DNA from 4 places in the Actinoallomurus acanthiterrae genome. Region 2 is predicted to be linked to each of the others. Evidence: riboswitches for the same ligand, from Rfam matches in the RefSeq annotation. Region 2 holds a riboswitch; each other region holds the start of a gene.
What was found. Region 2 has a riboswitch for cobalamin ahead of ACYVF7_RS10420 (ribonucleoside-diphosphate reductase subunit alpha). Riboswitches for the same ligand answer to the same signal wherever they lie in the genome.
Positions count from the first base shown of each region.

Region 1 (4,204 bases), 790 kb from region 2:
CGATCCCGCCGGCGAGGCCGAGGCGTACGGGACCGCTCTCGCAGTCGACCACGACGGCGGTGACGCCGCGCAGCAGTTCGGCGGCGCGCAGCGCGTCGGCGGGTGAGCCGTGGGTCGCCCGGCCGTCGGTCACGAGGACGAGCAGCGGGCGGCGGGCGGGGTCGCGCAGGCGTTCGGCGCGCAGCACGTCGGCGGCGCGCAGCAGGCCCGCGGCGAGCGGGGTACGCCCGCCGGTGGGCAGCGTCTCGAGGCGGCGGGCCCCGGCCTCGACCGAGGAGGTGGGGGGCAGCGCGAGCTCGGCGGACCTGCCCCGGAAGGTGATCAGGCCGACCTTGTCGCGGCGCTGGTAGGCGTCGAGGAGGAGGCTGAGCACGGCGCCCTTCACGGCGCGCATCCGCTGCCGGGCGGCCATCGAGCCGCTCGCGTCGACGACGAACAGCACCAGGTTGCCCTCCCGGCCCTCCCGGACGCGTTCGCGCAGGTCACCGGAGCGGATCACCAGCCCGGCGCCGGTGCGGCCGCGGGCGCGCTGGTGCGGGGCGGCGGCGAGGAGCGTCGCGGTCAGGTGCAGCGAACGCGTGCCCCGGCGCGCGCCGGTCGTCCGGCCGTACGGCGTGCGGGCGCGCGAGCGGCGGCCCGGCGCGCCGTCGCCGAGACCCGGCACGGTGAACACCCGCGTCCGGAAGACGGCGTCGGCGGGTGCCGGTTCCGGGGAGTCCACCCGGGTGCGCTCGCCGTCGTCCTCGCCCGCGTCCCCGCCCGACAGCGCCTGCTCGATGTCGACCAGCGCCCCCTCGGGGGCGTGCCGCCCGTCGGAGTCGCCGGACCCGTCCGGGCCGGAGCCGTCCGGGCCGGGACCGTCGGGACCGCCGTCGGGGTCGTCGTCGGGGTCCTCGTCGCCGGAGTCGCGCCGGGAGCCCCACTCGACGGTGGTGTCCGGGTCGGGGCCGGTGTCCGGACCGGGTGCGGGGTCCGGCTCGCTCCCCGTGCGCGGCTGGGGCACGTCCGGAAGGGAGGAGCCGGGGTCGTCGTCGGAGTCGTAGTCGGCGGTGCTGTCGAGGACGTCGTCGAGCTTGTCCTCGTCCAGGCCCGGCGCGTCGAAGGGGTCGCGGCGGCGCCGGTGTGGGAGGGCGAGCCGGGCGGCGACGCGGACGTCGGCGGCGGTGACGACGGTCCGGGCGTGCCAGGCGGCGAGGGCCATCGCGGCGCGGGCCATCACGATGTCGGCGCGCAGCCCGTCCACCTCGAACGCGGCGCACACCGCCGTGATCTGGCGCAGCGCGCCGTCCGGAAGCACGACCTCGGAGAGCCTGGCGCGTGCCTGGCCGATCCGCCAGGCCAGCTCGGCCTCGGCCCGCGCCCAGCCGAGCGTGAACGTCGCGGGATCGGCCTCGAAGGCCAGGCGCCGCCGGACGACCTCCGCCCGCTCCTCCGGGTCCCGGGTGGCCGTCACCTCCACCGTCAGGCCGAACCTGTCGAGCAGCTGCGGCCGCAGCTCGCCCTCTTCGGGGTTCATCGTGCCGACCAGCAGGAACCGGGAGGCGTGCCGGATGGAGACGCCCTCGCGCTCGACGTACGACTGCCCCATCGCGGCGGCGTCGAGGAGGAGGTCGACGAGGTGGTCGTGGAGCAGGTTCACCTCGTCGACGTACAGGACGCCGCGGTGGGCCTCGGCCAGCAGGCCGGGCTGGTACGCCTGGACGCCCTCGGTCAGGGCGCGTTCGAGGTCGAGCGAGCCGGTGAGGCGGTCCTCGGCGGCGCCGATCGGCAGCTCCACGAGTCGCGCCGACCGGACCAGCGTGCCGCCGTCCTCGCCGTGCGGCCCGTCGGGGCACTGCGGGTCCGGCGCCTGCGGGTCGCAGGAGAACCGGCAGTCCTCCACGACCGTGACGTCCGGCAGCAGCGCGGCGAGGCCGCGCACGATGGTGGACTTGGCGGTGCCCTTCTCGCCACGGACCAGCACGCCGCCGACGGCCGGGGAGATCGCGTTGATCAGGAGGGCGAGTTTGAGGTCGTCCAGCCCCGTGATGGCGGAGAACGGATAGGTGTTCACCCGGTGGTCGTCCTTTCCTCGGGTTAACGCGCCCGTAGGTGGTCTGGCATCGGCGACCGGAGTCTCCTGGCTCCCGGCTCGTCGCCCACCCTCGGCCTTCCGGCTCACGCCGTGGCCTTTCGTAAGGAAGAACTCCCCGGTCACAGTTGCGCGACAGCCCCGGATTCGCACCGGGTTCCTCCGCGTATCGCCGGGAGACAGCATGACATATCCGGTCTGGCCCGCGACACCGCAGGTCCGGAGCAGGGCCTCGGCGCACAGGCCGGCGCCGCACACCCGCACCGCCCCCCGTACGGCCGCCACGCCTGTACGGCCGCCGCGGCCGTGCGGTCGGGCCCGTGCCGGATCGACGTCGATCTGCTTGAATAGAACGCGTTCTAGTTTTGAGGAGGCGCGCGGATGAGGCTCGGCATCAACGTCGGCTACTGGCAGCGGGATCCGGAGGACGCCACCGAGACGGTGCTGGCGGCCGAACGGCTCGGCTATGAGTACGTCTTCACCGCGGAGGCGTACGGCTCCGACGCCTTCACCACGCTCGCCTGGTATGGCGCCCGGACGTCGCGCATCAAGCTGGGCACGGCGGTGGTCCAGATGTCCGCCCGCACCCCCGCCGCGACCGCCATGCACGCGCTGACGCTCGACGCGCTGTCCGGCGGCCGGCTCACCCTCGGCATCGGCGCGTCCGGCCCCCAGGTCGTCGAGGGCTGGTACGGCGTGCCGTTCGCCCGGCCGCTGGAGCGCACGCGCGAGTACGTCCGGATCCTGCGGGACGTCTGGCGGCGCGAGGAGCCGGTGACCTCCACCGGCCCCCACTACCCGCTGCCGCTGCCGCCGTCGGCGTACGGTCCCGGCCGCGTCACCGGTCTCGGCAAGCCGCTCAAGTCGATCGTCCATCCCGTACGCCCGCGGATCCCGGTCTACCTCGGCGCGGAGGGCCCGAAGAACATCGCCCTCGCCACCGAGATCGCGGACGGCTGGCTGCCCCTCTTCGTCGATCCGACCCGGATCGAGGCGGTGTTCGGGGCGTCGCTGGCGGGCCGCCGGGAGGGGTTCGACGTCGCCGCGACCGTGACGACGATCGTGACGGACGACCTGGCGACCGCGCTGGAGTTCGCCAAGATCCCGCTGGCGTTCTACATCGGCGGGATGGGCGCCAAGGACCGCAACTTCCACCTCGACCTGATCGGGCGGCTGGGCTACGCCGAGGAGGCCGTACGCGTGCAGGAGCTGTTCCTGTCCGGCCGGCGCGACGAGGCGATCAAGGCGGTGCCGGACGAGCTGGCCGACTCCATCTCCCTGCTCGGTCCGATCGGCCGCATCAAGGAACGCCTCCGCCTGTGGCAGGACTCACCCGTGACCACGCTCCTCATCGCCGGGGTGAAGGACGAGCCGACCCTGAAGGCCATCCGCGACCTCGTCGAGTCCTGAACTCCCTCGAGGGCGCGTCGTCAGTTCCAGGCGCGGGAGAGCATCCAGGTGCCGGTCTCCTGGTCGTGACGCAGCTCGTACACGCCGATCGCCCGGTCCGGAGTGGCCTCGACGCGCCAGAACTCCCGCTCGACGCCTTCCGGGGCCTCGGGGTGCCGCTCGTGCCACCAGTCGCGGGTGGTGACCCAGCGGTCCAGGACGCGCAGCACCGTGTAGAGCCGGCCGCGCCAGACGAAGCGCGAGGGCCTGCCGTCGCTGAGCCAGACCTCGACCGGGTCGCCGTACACCCGGCTCATCGGCCGCCACCCGGCGCGTCTTCACGCCCCGCGAACCCATCGCTCGCTCCGCCCACGCGGGCCGCCCACCTTCCGGATCGATGACAGGGAGTGAGCCTGGGGGAAGGCAGGCGACAAGTTCGAACATACGTTCGGAAGTAGCTTTTGTAAAGTGCCTACCGCCGGGCGATCTCGCGGCTCAGCGACCGAGGGAGTGCGCGATCGCTTCGGCGGCGCGCACGGGGTCGGCGGCGTCCGCCTGGCCGCCCCGGCCCCACAGGTACGACCAGGCGATCCGGGACGTCGGCATGGCGACCACCATCACGCTCCGCCCGCCGGTCGGGTCGACCACGCGCAGCATGGACTCCTCGGCCCCGACCAGCACGCCACGCAGACCGCGGACCTCGACCTCGCGGGCGAGTGCCTCCAGGTGGCGACGCCGCGGCCC
Region 1 is NZ_BAAHCO010000001.1:2,911,921-2,916,124, reverse strand. Features, by position in the region: gene ACYVF7_RS14175 (magnesium chelatase subunit D family protein) at 1-2,053, opposite strand, end outside; cobalamin riboswitch at 2,113-2,234, opposite strand; gene ACYVF7_RS14170 (LLM class F420-dependent oxidoreductase) at 2,453-3,481, shown strand; gene ACYVF7_RS14165 (DUF6504 family protein) at 3,502-3,777, opposite strand; gene ACYVF7_RS14160 (hypothetical protein) at 3,956-4,204, opposite strand, start outside.
Region 1: it holds a riboswitch for cobalamin, as region 2 does, so the genes downstream of both, ACYVF7_RS14175 (magnesium chelatase subunit D family protein) here and ACYVF7_RS10420 (ribonucleoside-diphosphate reductase subunit alpha) in region 2, are expected to answer to the same signal.

Region 2 (4,204 bases):
AGCGTTCCTCGGGCCCGCGGTAGGCCGCCGTGACGCGGCGCAGCGCCCCCGCGGCGGCCGTGGCCGCTTCGGCGCCGTGCGTGTCGAGGGGTTCGTCATCGGGGAAGCGGGCCTCGCGGGTGGCGCGGGTGGCCGCGTGCGCGATGAGCGCGAGCCGTACGGTCATGGGGTAGGTGACCTCCTGCGACGTTGACGGTGCCGACTTTCGGTCGTACGATCCGGACGAACGTGATGGTAAGAGGAAGCCGGTGCAAATCCGGCACGGTCGCGCCACTGTGTTCCGGCCTCGAGCCGGGTAGTCAGACCCTCCGCCATCTAAGCGCTCCACCCGTGACAGGGACGCTGGATCCCTTGAGGAGGCTGTGACATGACGACCTCGACGCTGCCCACCCGCCGTACGACTCCCGTCGTGGTTACCCGTACCCGGGCCGCCCTGTGGCTGTTCGGCACCGTGCTGCTCGGCCTGGCCGTGTACTACTTCATCGGCGTCGACCAGGGCGCGACCTCGGTCTTCGGCAACAACATGGCCATCCACGAGTTCGTCCACGACGCCCGGCACCTCCTCGGGTTCCCCTGCCACTGATCCCGTCCGCGACGCCACACCTTTAGGAGTACGCCGTGGAACGGCGATTCATCCTGCGTGGGCTGCTCGTGGGCGCGATCGGTGGAATCCTGGCGTTCGTCTTCGCGCGGATCTTCGCCGAACCGCAGATCCAGGCCGCCGTCGACTATGAGAGCGGCCGGGACGCCGCGCAGGCGATGCTCGACAAGGCGGCGGGCATCACGCCCGAGGCCGCCCACCCGGACCTCTTCAGCCGCACCATCCAGGCGAACGTCGGCGCCGGCGTCGGCGTCATCCTGTTCGGCGCCGCGATGGGCGCCCTGTACGCGGTCGCCTACATCCTGGCCTGCGGCCGCACCGGGAACCTGCGGCCACGGACGCTGGCGCTGCTGGTCGCCCTCGGCGGGTTCCTGGGGTTCTACCTGATCCCCTTCGCCAAGTACCCGGCCGATCCGCCCGCGGTCGGCCACCACGAGACCATCCGCGACCGAGGTGGCCTGTACCTGCTGATGGTCGGGTTCTCCATCCTGTTCCTGATCCTGGCGGTCTGGCTCGGCCAGAAGCTCAAGCCCCGCTTCGGGAACTGGAACTCGACCCTGCTGGCCGGGCTGGCCTGCGTCGTGGCGCTCGGGGTCGTGATGGCCGTGCTTCCCTCGTTCGGGCACCTGTCGGCGAACGTCCACGAGTACGGCAGGCACGCGACGGAGACACCGCTCCCGCTGAAGAACCAGCAGGGGCAGATCGTCTATCCGGGTTTCCCGGCGGACGTGCTGTTCTCCTTCCGCCTGTACTCGGTGGCCGCGCAGGCGATCATGTGGGCCGCGATCGGCCTGTGCTTCGCGCCGATGGCCGAACGACTGCTCGCCCGTACGGCCGAAGGTCCCCGGACCGCGCAGGCACCGGTCACGGCGTAGGACGCACCTCCCGAAGGCCCTCGGCGGATCACCGCCGAGGGCCGTTTCGGCGCGCGCGGCTCGCAGGCTCCCTTCCGCAACACGCCCAATATCTAGTGGTGGTGCGCTCCTCTACCCCCTACATGTATGGTTCTCGTTGTTGCTGGTTCACCTGTTCCTTCTGGGACAGGTGTCGTAAGAGGGAACCCGGTGGAATTCCGGGACTGCCCCGCAGCGGTGAGCGGGAACGACCGCCGTCAATGGCACTGGGCTCGATCGGGCCTGGGAAGCGACGGCCACTAGGCGTCTGCCCTGGCAGGCGTGCCCGCGAGTCCGAAGACCTGCCAGCGACCCGTGCGCGAGAGCGCGCGGTCGTCCAGGCCTCGCGGGAGGGCCGGCGGCGGAGCCTGCCGTCCGTGCGCGTCCGTTCCGCGAGGGTGAAGCCCACGAGGAGAGCACGTGACACAACAGCTCATCGCGCCCAACCCGGCCACCGCCGCTTCCGAGGTCGAGCGTGTCTGCGCCAGACTGCCGGAGGCCGATCCGGCGCTCATCACCGGAGCCGGTGATCTGGCCGAGGCCGTACGGCGGGCCGCCGCGCTGGTCGTCACCGACCCGGTCTACTCGACGGTGGCGGCCCGGCTGCTCGCCCGGTCGATCGCGGCGGAGACCGGGCCGGTGACGTTCACCGAGTCCGTCGCGGTGGCCCATGGGCAGGGGCTGCTCAACGAGCAGACCGCGGGGTTCGTCGCCGGTAGCGCGGCGGCGCTGGACGCGCTGGTCGACCATGACGCCGACGACCGGTTCACCTACTTCGGGCTGCGCACCGTCTATGACCGGTACCTGCTGCGGCATCCGACGACGCGGCGGGTGCTGGAGCGCCCGCAGCACTTCTTCCTGCGGGTGGCCTGCGGGCTGGCCGAGAGCGTGGCCGAGGCGGCGGAGCTGTACGGCCTGATGTCGCGGCTGGCGTACCTGCCGAGTTCGCCGACGCTGTTCAACTCCGGGGCCGCCCGCCCGCAGCTGTCCTCCTGCTTCCTGCTGGACTCCCCGCGCGACGAGCTGGAGGCCATCTACGAGCGGTACGGCCAGGTGGCCCGGCTGAGCAAGTACGCCGGCGGCATCGGGATCTCCTGGAGCCGGGTGCGGAGCCGGGGCTCGCTGATCCGGGGCACGAACGGGCACTCCAACGGGATCGTGCCGTGGCTGCGGACGCTGGACGCGAGCGTCGCGGCGGTCAACCAGGGCGGCCGGCGCAAGGGCGCCGCGTGCGTCTACCTCGAGCCCTGGCACGCCGACGTGGAGGAGTTCCTCGAGCTCCGGGACAACACCGGCGAGGACGCGCGGCGTACGCACAACCTCAACCTGGCCAACTGGGTGCCGGACGAGTTCATGCGCCGGGTCGAGGCGGACGCGACCTGGTCGCTGTTCGATCCCAAGCAGGTGCCGGAGCTGGTGGACCTGTGGGGCGAGGAGTTCGACCGCGCCTACCGGGCGGCCGAGGCCGAGGGCCGGTTCGTCCGGCAGGTCCCGGCGCGGCAGCTCTACGGGGCGATGATGCGCACCCTCGCCCAGACCGGCAACGGCTGGATGACGTTCAAGGACGCCGCCAACCGCGCCTGCAACCAGACCGCCGAGCCCGGCAACGTCGTGCACCTGTCCAACCTGTGCACCGAGATCCTCGAGGTCACCCACGACGCCGAGACCGCGGTGTGCAACCTCGGCTCGATCAACCTCGCCGCCCACGTGACCGACGACGACCTCGACTGGGCGCGGCTGCGGGCGACCGCGCGTACGGCGGTGCGGTTCCTGGACCGGACGATCGACCGCGGCTTCTACCCGACGCCGGAGGCGGCGACGGCGAACCGGCGGTGGCGGCCGATCGGGCTCGGCGTGATGGGCCTGGCGGACGTGTTCTTCCGGCTGCGGCTGCCCTTCGACTCACCCGAGGCGCTCGCGTTTTCCACGCGCATCGCCGAGGAGATCGCGCTCGCCGCCTACGGGGAGTCCGCGGCGCTGGCCGCGACCTACGGCCCGCACCCCTCCTACGACCGGACGCGCGCCGCCCGCGGCGTCCTGCACCCCGACCACTGGCCGGACGCCGTACCGGTCCACGCCGCCGAGTGGGAGACGCTGCGGGCCCGGATCGGCGAGGTCGGGCTGCGCAACTCGCTGCTGGTCGCGATCGCGCCGACCGCGACCATCGCCTCCATCGCCGGCTGCTACGAGTGCGTCGAGCCGCAGGTGTCCAACGTCTTCAAGCGCGAGACCCTGTCGGGGGAGTTCCTGCAGATCAACACCTACCTGGTGGCGGACCTGAAGGCGCGCGGGCGGTGGACGCCGCGGGTGCGCGACGCGATCAAGCGCGCCGACGGATCGGTGCAGGAGATCGCGGAGCTCCCGGAAGAGCTGCGGCGGCTGTACCGCACCGCGTGGGAACTCCCGCAGAAGGCGCTGATCGACCTGGCCGCGGCTCGTACGCCCTACATCGACCAGTCCCAGTCGCTGAACCTGTTCATGGCGAGCCCGACCATCGGGAAGCTGTCCTCGATGTACGCCTACGCCTGGAGGTCAGGTCTCAAGACCACGTACTACCTGCGGTCACGGCCGGCCACCCGGATCGCGCAGACGACCGTCGCCCCCGTCCAGGAGACGCTCATGTGCTCCCTGGAGAACCCCGAGACCTGCGAGGCGTGCCAATGAGCGAGCGCAGCGAGCGAATCATGAGCACAGTGCGCCTGGCCGCTCC
Region 2 is NZ_BAAHCO010000001.1:2,120,348-2,124,551, forward strand. Features, by position in the region: gene ACYVF7_RS10405 (histidine phosphatase family protein) at 1-166, opposite strand, end outside; gene ACYVF7_RS10410 (CbtB domain-containing protein) at 368-583, shown strand; gene ACYVF7_RS10415 (CbtA family protein) at 619-1,476, shown strand; cobalamin riboswitch at 1,603-1,818, shown strand; gene ACYVF7_RS10420 (ribonucleoside-diphosphate reductase subunit alpha) at 1,915-4,158, shown strand.

Region 3 (4,204 bases), 730 kb from region 2:
GCCTCGAGGAGGTCGACCACGTCGGAGGCGGTCCGCGCGGGACCGTCCACGAGCTCGGCGAGCGCCGTGGCCTCCACCCGCGCGCCCGGTTCGGCGAGCAGCTCGCGCTCGTCCAGCCCGTAGGCCTGCGCGATCGCGGCGCGCAGGCCCGGCAGCGCGCCCGCCCGGCCCGCCCACACCTGCGCGGCGCGGAGCACGGCCAGCACCAGGTTGACGCGCTGCTCCGCCTCCGGAGCCTGGCCGAGGATGTGCAGGCCGTCGCGGATCTGGACGTCCTTGATCTCGCAGAGGTAGCCGTCGATGTGCAGGACGAAGTCGTCGAAGTCGCCCTCGCCCGGCTCGTCGCTGACGTGCAGGTCGTGGTGGAGCTCGGCGGCCTTCACCAGCGTCCAGATCTGGGCGCGCACGGTGGGCAGCTTCGCCGGGTCCATCGCCTGGACGGTGGCGTACTCGTCGAGGAGCTGTTCGAGCTTGGCCAGGTCCCCGTACGTGTCGGCGCGCGCCATCGGCGGCACCAGATGGTCGACGACCACAGCGTGGCCGCGCCGTTTCGCCTGGGTGCCCTCGCCCGGGTCGTTGACGATGAACGGGTAGACGAGCGGCAGGTCGCCGAGGACCGCGTCCGGAGCGCATTCGTCCGACAGCCCGAGTCCCTTGCCGGGCAGCCACTCGAGCGTGCCGTGCTTACCGAGGTGGATCACCGCGTCGGCGCCGAACACCTCGTCCAGCCAGCGGTACGCCGCAAGGTAGTGGTGCGAGGGCGGCAGATCGGGGTCGTGGTAGATCGCCACCGGGTTCTCCCCGAACCCGCGCGGCGGCTGGATCATGAGCACGACGTTCCCGAACTGCAGCGACGCCAGCACGATCTCGTCGTTGTCGGTGTACAGCTCGCCCGGCGGCTCGCCCCAGTGCTCCCGCATGCCCTCGCGCAGCGACTCCGGCAGCGCGGTGAACCAGCGCTCGTAGTCCTTCAGGGGCACCCGGGCTGGCGCGGCACGCAGCTGCTCCTCGGTCAGCCACTCGACGTCGTGGCCGCCCGCCGCGATCAGCGAGTGGATCAGTGTGTCCCCGTCGGTGGGGTGTTCGCCGACGTCGTCAGCCGGCCTCGCGCAGCGCCGCGAGCAGGCGGACCGCCGAGACGGGCGTGTCCAGGCCGACGGCGTTGCCGACGCGGGCGTGCTTGGTCGGGTACGACGACAGCACGATCGCGAGCCTGCGCTCGGCGACCGGCGTGTGCCCGAGGCGTGCCTGGCGGACGGCGATCCCGGCGACGCGCGCGGCCCGCTCCGGGTCGGCGGCGTACACGGGGATGCCGTCCGGCCCCTCCTCCTTGAAGGAGAACGGCACCGAGATCAGCCTGCCGTCGAACTCGGGGATCGCGACCTGCATCGCGGCGTCCATCGGGGACAGCGCGGCGTCCGACGCCTCCCAGGTGGCACGGGACGTCGTCAGGCACAGCCCCTGGATGACGGGAACGTCCAGGGCGGCCAGCGCCCCGGCGTCCCACGCGTCCTCGTCGCCGCCCGCCGACGCGTCCGCGGCCACGGCCCCGCCCGCGGCGAGCACGGTGACGACGAGGGCGTCCGCCCGGCCCAGCAGTTCTAGGAGCTCTTCGTCGGCGGAACGCAGGGAGCCGCAGAAGACGGGCAGCGCGTTCGCGCCCAGCTCCACGATCCGCTCGCACAGCGTGTCCACGAACGCGGTGTTGCCGGACAGCTCGTGCGCCCGGTAGAAGACGACACCGACGGTCGGCCGGCCGTCCTTCGGCTCGACACCGGTCTGATGCACGCCGTACGCCGGCATCCGCTGCGGCGGCTCGAAGCCCTCACCCGTGAGCAGCACGGTGTCGGACAGGAAGCGGGCCAGCTCCCGCAGGTTGTCCACACCGCCCTCGCGCAGATAGTCCAGCGCCTCGGCGGCGACGCCGGCGGGCACCGTCGACAGCGCCATCAGCTCGGCGTCCGGAGCGGCCTCCCCGCCCAACGCGATCAGCGGCAGGCCCCGGCGACGCAGATCCGCCACGCCCTCCTGCCAGGTCTTCAGCCCGCCGAGCAGCCGGACCACCACGACATCGGCGCCCTCACAGAGCCCGTCGAGATCGGCGACGTCCAGCCGGGACGGGTTGCCGGTCACATATCCGGCGTTCGCGGAGCGGGCCGACAGGAGTTCGGTATCGGCCGTTGAGAGCAGCAGGACACGCACGCGTCGTTCCTTCCCTCGGGGGTCCTCGCCCCGGCTCGGGTAAAAGGTCACCGACAGCGGGAAGTCTCCTGACTCCCAGGTCACCGCTCCCCCGCGGCCTTCCAGCTGGTCGCCGTGGCCGTACGCGCGGGTTCGCTACCTGGTCACAGTTGCGGGACAGCCCCGGATTCCCACCGGGTTCCTTCCCTTCGCCGTCGCGCGCCCAGTCTACGAGGACGCCCCCGACCCCGCACCGCCCCAGGTCACCGGAACACCCGGCGCACCCGCACGGCTGCCGCGCCCCGCGGCTCTCTCCTCATCTCCGCCAGGACCTGGCGACGGGATCCCAGTCCGCCCCCACGATCTGCCCGGCCAGCAGCGGATCGGCGAACGCGGTCACCTCCGCGACGACCTCGGCGAAGTCGTCCGGATACGCGTCACCGTCCGGACCCAGCCTCCTCCGCCATTCACGGTAGATACGTCCTCGAAGATCGATGAGTGACCTGATGCTTTCGGAGAGCGGTCGTGGTTTCACTCCTCGGTGATGTGCCGCTTTGGTCACCGCGTCATGCAGCCCGGCACCGGAGAAGGCGTTGCTTCCCGCGAGTCGCCATACGTCGGCATAGTCACGTACCTACAGGAGAGGCATCGGCCATGTATCAAAGTATTACCAGGTCGACGCGAGCTGGTAATACTTTGATACACGCAGACCCTCCGCACCCTCCGCACCCTCCGCGGCCCGCCGGTCGGCGAGGGCCGCCGCGTACCGTGGAGGCCATGGGGAGTGCCGCTACCGTCAGTCAGACGGCCCGCGTACGGCCGTCGGTGCGGCTCGCGCCGTCGGTGGCACGCTGCGTCGGTTACCGGTACGAGGGCTTCGCCCCGGGGACGCATCGGGGGCTCCCGTCCCGGCACCTGACCGTGGTCCTCGGCCTGGACGCACCGACCCGTACGCTCGTCGGCGCGGACCGGACGCCGACCGCCTTCATGGCCCTCGTGGGAGGCATGCACACCTGGCCGGTGACCATCGCGCACGACGGTGACCTGGCCGGGATCCAGCTCGACCTCACGCCGGAGGGGGCGCGTTCCCTGTTCGGGCTGCCCGCCGGCGCGATCGGCGGGGCCGTCCTGTCCCTCGACGACCTGATCGGCCCGCGGGCCGGGGAACTGGTCGAACGCCTCACCGAGGCCACGACCTGGCGGGGACGATTCGCCGTAGTCGAGGACGTGCTGTCGCGCGGCATCGGCCGGCTGCCGGGACCGGCGCCCGAAATCGCGTACGCCTGGCAGCGGCTCGCCGAGACCGACGGGACCGTACGGATCGCCGACCTGGCGCGCGAGGTGGGCTGGAGCCGGCGGCACCTGGGCGAGCGGTTCGCCGCGGAGTACGGCCTGCGGCCCAAGGAGGCCGCCCGCGTGATGCGGTTCGAGCGGTCCAAACAGCTGCTCCAGCGGCCCGGCCGCCCGCCGCTCGCGGACGTCGCGGCCGCCTGCGGCTACTACGACCAGGCTCACCTGGCCCGCGATTGGAACGACCTGGCCGGGTGTCCCCCGTCGCTGTGGCTGGCCGACGAGGAGCTCCCATTCGTCCAAGGCGACGAGGACGCTCCACGGGAACGATGAGGGCATGAGCGAAACACGAATCTGGCCCGCACTCCGCTATAAGGACGCCCACGCCGCGATCCGGTTCCTCGTCGACGCCTTCGGGTTCGAGGAGGTCGCCGTCTACGAGAACGAAGGCCGGGTCGAGCACGCCGAGCTCCGCGCGCCGGGAGGCGGCGGCATCATGCTCGGCAGCGCCACCCGCACCGACAGCGCGATCGCCGACCTGCCGCCCGGCACGGGATCGGTGTACGTCGTGATCGACGAGCCCGACGCGCTGTACGAACGGGCGGTGGCGGCGGGGGCGACCGTCGTTCAGGGCCTGCGCGACGAGGACTACGGGTCGCGCGGGTTCACCGTCCGGGACCCCGAAGGCGTCTTCTGGAGCTTCGGCACCTACGCGGGCTCGGCGTCCTGACCG
Region 3 is NZ_BAAHCO010000001.1:2,850,751-2,854,954, reverse strand. Features, by position in the region: partial or broken gene cobN (cobaltochelatase subunit CobN) at 1-2,202, opposite strand, end outside; cobalamin riboswitch at 2,264-2,386, opposite strand; gene ACYVF7_RS13870 (hypothetical protein) at 2,498-2,716, opposite strand; gene ACYVF7_RS13865 (helix-turn-helix domain-containing protein) at 2,959-3,804, shown strand; gene ACYVF7_RS13860 (VOC family protein) at 3,809-4,201, shown strand.
Region 3: it holds a riboswitch for cobalamin, as region 2 does, so the genes downstream of both, cobN (cobaltochelatase subunit CobN) here and ACYVF7_RS10420 (ribonucleoside-diphosphate reductase subunit alpha) in region 2, are expected to answer to the same signal.

Region 4 (4,204 bases), 4.1 Mb from region 2:
GCGTACATCCTGATCATCCGCGAGGGCGGCCGCAGCCGCGTGTACGGCATGCCGATCGTCGCGCTCAGCGCCAACCTGGCCTGGGAGTTCTTCTACACGTTCGTCGCGCTGCCGCCGCACCACGACCCGGTCAAGCTGGCCGCGCAGTTCGTCGTCAACTTCGTGTGGTTCGCCTTCGACCTCGTCATCCTCTGGCAGACGCTGCGGTACGGGCCGGCGCAGTTCTCGTGGCTGGTGTCCTGGTGTGGCCGGGCCGGCTTCTACGCGATGTTCGCGGCCTCGCTGGCCATCACCGGCGCCACCGTGGTCCTCCTGAACGAGGAGTTCCACGACGTGTACGGCGTGCGTGCCTCGTTCGTGCAGAACCTCGCCATGTCGGGCCTGTTCCTCGGCATGCTGAACGCCCGGCGCTCGCTCGCCGGCCAGTCGCTCGGCATCGCCCTGTCCAAGATGGGCGGCACGCTGCTCGCCGCGCTCGGAGTGCTGTTCTATCCCCCCGCGCCGGTGTACCGGCACTCCACACTGCTGCCGTTCCTCTATGTCGCCATCTTCGCGCTCGACCTGACCTACACCTGGATGGTCCGGCGCCTCGGCAGGACCCCGGCCACGGACGCCGCCGCCGGGACCACGGCGGCGCCCGTGGACACCGGAACCCCGCCGCTCCCCGCGAACGGCGCCCTCGAGCCGCCGCTCACCCCGCTCGGGCGCCGGGACCGCTCCCGATGACCCGGCCGTCCGATGAAACCGAGGCCGCCGGCCCCTGGCAGGTCGAGGTCGCCCCGCACTGCGTCGGCAGCGGGATGTGCGCCGGCACCGCGCCGGAGTACTTCCGGCTCCACGGCCCGCGATCGCGGCCCCTTCGCCCGCGCTCCGCGCCGGACCCGAAGCTCATCGCCATCGCCGAGTCATGTCCGGTGGAGGCGATCCGCATTAGCACGGCGGACGGCGTTGTGCTGGCCCCCGAAGACGACTGAACCGGAGAAAGGACAGGACATGACCGCACCGGACTACCCATTCGGCGACGGAACCCGGCTGGAGATGGAACCGGAGTACGGCCGCCTGCGGAAGACCGAACCGATCAGCAGGGTCCGGCTGCCGTACGGCGGCGACGCCTGGCTCGTCACGCGGTACGACGACGTCCGCCAAGTGCTGACCGACCAGCGGTTCAGCGCCCGCGCGATGACGTCGAGCCAGGACCCGCCCCGATTCACCCCGATGCCGCTGTTCCCGGCCGGGGTGATGAGCATGGACCCGCCCGAGCACACGCGCATCCGCAGCCTGGTGTCCAAGGCGTTCACGGCCCGGCGCGTCGAAGCGCTGCGGCCCCGGATCACTGCGATCGCGGACGACCTCGCCGATCGCCTGCTCGCGCAGGGACCGCCGGCGGATCTGGTGGCGCTGTTCGCCCTGCCGCTCCCGGTCACGGTCATCTGCGAGCTGCTCGGCGTCCCCTTCGAAGACCGAAATCGGTTCCGGGTGCTGTCGGACGCGCTGCTGTCCACGACCGCGCTCCCGATGGAGGAGATCGGGGCGGCGGTGGCGGAGCTCAACGAGTACCTCGCCGGCCTCATCGCGCTGCGGCGCGAGGCATCCCGGGACGATCTGCTCACCGCGCTCGTGCAGGCGCGGGACCAGGAGGACCGGCTCTCCGAGCAGGAACTCGTGGAGTTCAGCGTCGGGCTTCTGGTAACCGGCCACGAGACCGCGGCGACCCAGATCGCCGACTTCGCCTACGTCCTCGCCCGGCATCCGGACCAGCTCGCCGCGCTCCGCGCCGACCCGTCCCTGGTGCCGCAGGCGGTGGAGGAACTGCTCCGGCACACACCGCTCGGCGCGGTCAGCGGCATCCCCCGCATGGCGGTCGAGGACGTCAAGCTCGGCGACGTGCTGATCCGGGCGGGCGAGGCGGTGATCCCGTCCATCAATTCCGCCAACCACGACGAGGGGGTGTTCGACCACCCAGAGGCCCTCGACATCCGCCGAGAGGCGAATCCGCACATCGCGTTCGGCCACGGCGTGCACTTCTGTCTCGGCTCGCAGCTTGCCCGGGCCGAGCTGCAGGTCGCGCTGGAGACGCTGGTGACGCGCCTGCCCGGGCTGCGGATCGAGGTCGCGGACCAGGATCTCGCCTGGAAGACGGGCCTGCTGATCCGCGGCTTCCGGGAACTGCCCGTCTCCTGGTGATCGGGGGCGGCGGGGATTGATACGCTCGCGGCGGCATGAACTGACGCGAGGTGCCCCTACGAGGGGAGAATCGGGAAGCCGGTGAAATTCCGGCACGGGCCCGCCGCGGTAACCGGGGAGCCGCCGTCCACGCGCACACGCGCAGCCACTGGCCGCCAGGCCGGGAAGGCGGATGGTCAGGCATCGATCCGGAAGTCCGAAGACCGGCCTCGCTCCACCGGCCACCGCCAAGGTGGCCTGACGCAGCGGGAGCCTGCCCATGAACCCCGGCATCTACGACGTGGTCCACCGTCGCCGTGACGTGCGCGCCCAGTTCACCGGCGCGCCGATACCAGAAGACGTCATCCACCGGATCCTGACGGCCGCGCACGCCGCGCCCAGCGTCGGGCTCTCCCAACCCTGGGACTTCATCATCGTGGCGGACCCGGCCGTCCGGCACGCCTTCTACGACCACGTCCAGCACGAACGCGCCACGTTCACCGCCACCCTCACCACAGCCGCCGCCGACCGTTTCGCCCGGATAAAGATCGACGGTGTACTGGAGAGCAGCCTGTCGATCGTGGTCACCTACGATCCCGACCGAGGCAGCCCCGCGGTCTTGGGCCGACACGCCATCGCCGACGCGGGACTGTACTCGGTCTGCCTGGCCATCCAGAACCTCTGGCTGGCCGCCACCGCCGAAAACCTCGGCGTCGGCTGGGTCTCCTTCTACCGCGAACCGCATCTGCGTCAACTGCTCGGTATCCCGACCGGGATCCGGCCCGTCGCCTGGCTGTGTCTCGGGCCGGTCACCCACCTGGAACCCGTACCGGACCTCGAACAGCACGGCTGGCGCCACCGCCGCCCCCTGGAGACCACGATCCACCACGACCACTGGTGAGCCCCGCAGCGCGTCATCGTAGGTCCACGGCGACGACCCGGGATGGCCGCCGTACTCGTCGTCCCGGTCGGTCATGGTGTTCGACACCGAACCCACCGTCGTCAGCGGAGGCTACGACTCGGCCCGCGCGCTCGCGCCGCGCTGACCCCGACCTCATCCAGGTACAGCCCTCGCCCAACGGGTCCTTGCGGGAAAAGCTCTCGGCAGTATATGCACACGGCCATAGCCACAGTCTCTGGCGCATGGCCCTGGCACGTCCGGCTCCCCCAGCACCATCCGCCTGACATGCAGTATCCGGGCATGTGATCACTTGACTTTCCATTGGCTCGCTATAGCCTAGTGCACATAGATACCACGACTCATCTCACCAACACCGAGGCGATCGTCCTCGGCGTTCTGGCACGCCGACCCGCCTCCGGCTACGACCTGCGGGCGTGGCTCGAAAGGCATGGCATCTTCCTCGGCTACCGGGCCTCGTTGTCGCCGATCTACCGCACGCTGGCGAGGCTGGAGCAACAGGGCCATCTGCAGCACCGGCTCGAGGACCGTCCCGCCGGCCCGGACGCGAAGGTGTACCGGCTGACCGCGGTGGGACGGCGGGCCGTCGTGGCCTGGGCGCGTTCCCCGTTCACGCCGTCACCCCGGCCGATGGACCCGGACTTCACGATCCGGTTCGTCCTCGGCGGGCAGTTCGGCAAGGACATCGCCGTCGAGGTCCTGCGCACGGAGCTGGAGTACCGGCTGAAGCAGAAGACCGGACCGGACATGACGCCCGCGCCTGCCACCGGCCCGATCCCGGAGCTCGACCCGGATTGGTGTGCCGAAGTACAGACCCTGGCCCACGAGCGCGGGTACGCCTCGACGGCCGCCTACATCGCCTGGCTCGAGCTCACCCTCGCCCGTTTGGAGAGATGATGCGGATCATCTACGTCGACGTCGACACCCTTCGCGCCGACCACACCGGGCCCTACGGATACGCCCGGCCGACGACCCCGAACCTCGACCGGCTCGCGGAGCGCAGCGTCGTCTTCGACCACTACTACGCGTCGGACTCGCCCTGCCTCCCGTCGCGCACCGCGCTCACCAGCGGTCAGTTCGGCATCACCAACGGCGTGATCGGCCACTGGGGCGAATCGGCCC
Region 4 is NZ_BAAHCO010000001.1:6,237,938-6,242,141, forward strand. Features, by position in the region: gene ACYVF7_RS29625 (transmembrane-type terpene cyclase) at 1-726, shown strand, start outside; gene ACYVF7_RS29630 (ferredoxin) at 723-974, shown strand; gene ACYVF7_RS29635 (cytochrome P450) at 994-2,184, shown strand; cobalamin riboswitch at 2,216-2,410, shown strand; gene bluB (5,6-dimethylbenzimidazole synthase) at 2,444-3,064, shown strand; gene ACYVF7_RS29645 (PadR family transcriptional regulator) at 3,404-3,979, shown strand; gene ACYVF7_RS29650 (sulfatase family protein) at 3,976-4,204, shown strand, end outside.
Region 4: it holds a riboswitch for cobalamin, as region 2 does, so the genes downstream of both, bluB (5,6-dimethylbenzimidazole synthase) here and ACYVF7_RS10420 (ribonucleoside-diphosphate reductase subunit alpha) in region 2, are expected to answer to the same signal.